Regions from separate parts of the Arthrobacter sp. Dra40 genome, predicted to be linked through region 2. Evidence: riboswitches for the same ligand, from Rfam matches in the RefSeq annotation. Region 2 holds a riboswitch; the other holds the start of a gene.

Region 1 (2,195 bases), on a different contig from region 2:
TCGTCCCCCACCCGGGCCAGCACCAGCTGGCTTTCCGGATCCTGCAGCACCAGCCCGGCCCGGCCTCGGGCCTCCGAGGGGCGCAGCCCGGCCACGGTCAGCCGCCCAGCTTCCTCGCCTTCCCCGTCGTCGCCCAGCACGCCCGCCATGGCGTGCAGCAGCGTGGACTTCCCGGCGCCGGAAGCACCCAGCAACAAGACCCGCTCACCCGGAGCAATGCTGAAGCTGGCCCCGCTGACCGCCGGTGATTTACGGCCGGCATGCCGCCAGCCCCACACCTCGGCGAGAACCGGCACCGGGCCGGGCACCGCCGTCGTACTCTGCAGTCCCATGGAACGGCTCAGACGTCTGCCGTGCGGCCCGCCGCGAAGGAGGACAGCACGCCCGTCCTCGCCAGGCCCTTGACCGCCAGCCAGGGCAGCACCCCGGCAATCACCACACCGGACACGGCGGCGAAGCCCACATAGGCCAGCTGCCATTCGGGGGCCCAGAGCATGTTGTACAGGATGTTCTCGCTGATCGACAGCGCCAGGCCGGCACCGAGGCCGGCCAGCATCGCCACGAGCAGGTTGAACTTCCGGTACAGGAAGAGCAGGAAGACCAATTCTGCGCCCAGGCCTTGGATCAGGCCGGACACCAGCACGCTCATGCCGAAGCTGGTGCCCAGCAGGCCGGAGACGATGGCTGCCAGCATCTCGCAGTAGATTGCGGCGCCGGGCTTGCGGATGATCAGCCCGCCCAGCACGCCGGCCATCAGCCATCCGCCGGTGTAGAGGCCGGCAGAGGGTGGGAAGGCAACGGTGAGGCCCTCGATCAGCGGCCACGCCGCCGACCAGGCCCAGAAAATGACGCCGACGGCCACGGCCACCACCGAGGCGACGACGATGTCCACCACCCGCCAGCCGTAGCGCTGCTTGCGCGCGGGAGTGGGCGTGGTCGGTGCATTCGAAACGGTACTCACTTCAATCCTCCTGGGTGCAGGAGGGGAGGGCGGCCGTGTGGCGCGCCCCGAGAACTCGACTCCCTTCGCCGGTACTAACCGGAGCAGGTTCGAGGGTCTGCGGTCTCTCCGCACTCTCAGCGTCCCTCCCGGTGTCCGGCGTGTGCCGGTCGGTCGGACGCTCCCCTGTCGTTATCGGTGCTGTCTAGCAGCACGCACCAGTGTACACTCGCCCGGCCCGGCGGGCCCATTCAGCCACCATCCCGCGGAAAATGCACGACGGCAGCGGGCCGGGCCGGTGCCGGGCAGTAGGCTGGGAGCGGCAGAGCTGATGACACGGGGACGCAGCGCCCCGGGAAGGAGCAGGCATGACCGTTATATTGAGGCTCTTAGGCACCCTGGTAAGTATTGGTGCGGGATTGGCAGCCACCCACCTGCTGGGCTACGCGTGGAAGAAGGTCACCGGCCGCGACGCACCCCAGGCCGACGATGACCTGGAGAACAGCGTGGCTTCTGCTCTCGTTTTCGCTGCGGTCTCCGGCACGGTGGGACGGGTGATCCAGGTCCTGCTCAAGCGGGCCACCGCAAAGGCAGTCCTGCACTACGAGAAGACGCCGGAAATCGTCTAAAGCGGCACGTTCGGCGGACGCGCTGGCGGGGACGGGGCTGCGGCCCCGTCCCCGCTGCTCTCTAGTCCTTGTGCGTGCCGGTAGAGTCCTGCTCATTCCGGACTGGACCGGCCGCGGTCGCAGCGGCGTCGATCTCTGCGGCGTCGCCCTCTACCGGGTCGATCTCTGCGGCTCCGACGCCACCGGCGTCGATCTCCGCGTCGGGCTCTTCTTCGGCTGCCGCTTCCACCACCGCGTCGAGGTCGTCCACGCTGAGGATTTCCCTGCGCAAGTGTTTGGTGCGGTATCCGGCGCGGCCCACCATGTGTGCCGAGACCGGCACGGTGAGCAGCTGGAACAGCCAAGCGATGAGCAGCAGGGGCACGGCCGCCCAGTTGCCGAGCTGCAGCCCCAAGCCGGTCAGTAGCAGCAGCAAACCGAACACCTGCGGCTTCGTGGCGGCGTGCATCCGGGAGAGCACATCCGGGAACCGCAGCAGGCCGATGCCCGCGGCCAAGGACATCACCGAGCCCGTGATCAAGCAGGCGGCGGTGACGATGTCGAGGATCAGGTCAGTGTTCACGCGGCCGCCCATCGGTGACGAAGCGGGCCACGGCGACCGAGCCGATGAAGCCGACCAGGCAGAT
Region 2 (2,195 bases):
GCAGATTGCCGGCCACCTGCTGGACTTCCTGGACCAGGAGGTCCAGCGCGGCCGCCTGACGGACAAGCTCCTGCCGCTGCAGTCCGGCGTCGGCAATATCCCCAATGCGGTACTGGAAGGCCTGGCCGCCGGCGGGTACCGCGGCCTGACCGCCTACACGGAGGTCATCCAGGACGGCATGCTGAAGCTGATCAAGGACGGCGTGCTGCGGATGGCCTCGGCCACGTCTTTCTCCCTGAGCCAGGCCGGGGTCGAAGAGTTCAACGGCAACGTCGACTATTACCGCGAGCGCATCATCCTGCGCACCCAGGAGATCTCCAACCACCCGGAGCTGATCCGGCGGCTGGGCTGCGTTGCGCTCAACGGCATGATCGAGGCGGACATCTACGGCAACGTCAACTCCACCCACATTGCCGGCACCAAGGTGATGAACGGCATCGGCGGCTCCGGCGACTTCGCCCGGAACGGCTACCTGTCCGTGTTCATGTCGCCGAGCACGGCCAAGGGCGGGAAGATCTCCAGCATCGTGCCGATGGCCAGCCATGTGGACCACACCGAGCACGACACCATGATCGTAGTGACCGAATACGGCCTGGCCGACCTGCGCGGGCTGGCCCCGAAGCAGCGCGCCCGCAAGATCATCGAAACCTGCGCGCATCCGGACTACCGGCCGCTGCTGCAGGACTATTTCGACCGCGCCTGCCGGGACAGCTTTGCCAAGCACACCCCGCACCTGCTCGGCGAGGCGTTGTCCTGGCACCAGCGCTTCGTGGAGACGGGAAGCATGCGCCCCTAGGTTCAGCCACCGCAGCGGATCTAGCAGGTCGGCCCGGGAGTATGACGTCGTCATACTCCCGGGCTTTCGCCACCCGGTGAGCCTGCCTGTAGGCTGCTGGCTTGTACACGGGAGTCCGGTGAACCGGGCTGAGAGGAAACTTCTCAAGTTTCGACCGTTGAACCTGATCTGGATCATGCCAGCGCAGGGAGCAACCCTCACACCCGTGCCCTGTTCAATCAACAGAAGGGCGCGACAATGCGAACACCTGACGCTGCCGCCACGGCGGCAAACCATCCTTCCCCCGTCAACGCCGGAACATCCTTCACGGCGACGCCGCGTGAATTCGGCGTGGGGGCCAGACTGACCCTGGCTGTCATGGCCGATGACTACGTCGACGTCATTCTGGGGTCGCTGCGGCGCGCAGACGCCACGGGTCTCGATGTGCAGACCGGGACAGTCAGCACCTATGTCTCCGGGGCCGAGCAGGACGTCATGCGCTATCTGAGCCAAGTGATTGCCGGGGCCGGGCGCAGCGGAGCGCACGTTTCGGCCGCCGTCCATCTGTCCCGTGGCTGCCCGGGCGGTGTCAGCTGCGAGATTCCCGAGGGTGGCGCAGTTCTGCATTCGGAGATCCCGCAACTGGAACCGACCGGCATCCAGGCGGCGGCAGACTGGGCGATCTACCCGCTCGCCGACGGCGGAACCGGCACTGGCACTGGCACTGGCACTGGCACAGCGGACCACATGCGCGACATCTACACCGCCATCGACTACGCCAAGTCCACCGGCGTGACCGTCACCGAAGACCATTACGTCACCCGGTTGGACGGAGACGTCGCCCAGGTCCTGCAGACCATCGCCGCTGGCTGGATTCTGATTGGACGATCCGTCCAGCACGTTGTCACGCACGCCACCCTGTCCATCAACAGCCCCAGTGCGTCCTGACGCTGGCCCGGAAGGAACCCCCATGTCAACATCATCTGGTCCTGCCCGCACACGGTCTTCCTGGAGCCTGAAGGACCTGGTCCTGCTCGTCGTCCTCGGCGTCGTCTTCGGCTTCCTCTACTGGGTCTTCGTCCAGGCCTGGACTGCCCTGTCGCTCCTGATGGGGCCCGCCGGAGACCTCTCGCAGCACTTTCTTGCCGGCAGCTGGCTGCTGGTCGCGCCGATCGCCATTGCCATCGTCCAGCGTCCCTTTGCCGGCGTCATCGCCGAGGTTCTGGCCTCGGTGATCGAGGTCGTGTTCCTGGGCTCGGCGGTGGGCCCGCTGCTCTTCATCGCGGCCGCGATCCAGGGCATCGGCAGTGAAATCCCGTTCGCGGCCACCCGCTACCGTTCCTACAGCTGGCTCACCTACGCCCTGTCTGGCCTGCTCGGTGCCGGTCTGGTCTTCTTCTATTCGGCCTTCCGGTCCGGC

What was found. Region 2 has a riboswitch for thiamine pyrophosphate ahead of AC5RWT_RS10970 (YkoF family thiamine/hydroxymethylpyrimidine-binding protein). Riboswitches for the same ligand answer to the same signal wherever they lie in the genome.
Region 1: another riboswitch for thiamine pyrophosphate. It lies ahead of AC5RWT_RS10630 (ECF transporter S component); the one in region 2 lies ahead of AC5RWT_RS10970 (YkoF family thiamine/hydroxymethylpyrimidine-binding protein).

Annotation. Positions count from the first base shown of each region.
Region 1 covers NZ_JBNHHB010000017.1:50,619-52,813, reverse strand. The annotation lists gene AC5RWT_RS10635 (ABC transporter ATP-binding protein) at 1-332, opposite strand, end outside; gene AC5RWT_RS10630 (ECF transporter S component) at 341-961, opposite strand; TPP riboswitch at 1,005-1,138, opposite strand; gene AC5RWT_RS10625 (DUF4235 domain-containing protein) at 1,309-1,569, shown strand; gene mnhG (monovalent cation/H(+) antiporter subunit G) at 1,631-2,131, opposite strand; gene AC5RWT_RS10615 (MrpF/PhaF family protein) at 2,121-2,195, opposite strand, start outside.
Region 2 covers NZ_JBNHHB010000018.1:33,547-35,741, forward strand. The annotation lists gene scpC (succinyl-CoA:acetate CoA-transferase ScpC) at 1-796, shown strand, start outside; TPP riboswitch at 894-1,003, shown strand; gene AC5RWT_RS10970 (YkoF family thiamine/hydroxymethylpyrimidine-binding protein) at 1,034-1,723, shown strand; gene AC5RWT_RS10975 (ECF transporter S component) at 1,746-2,195, shown strand, end outside.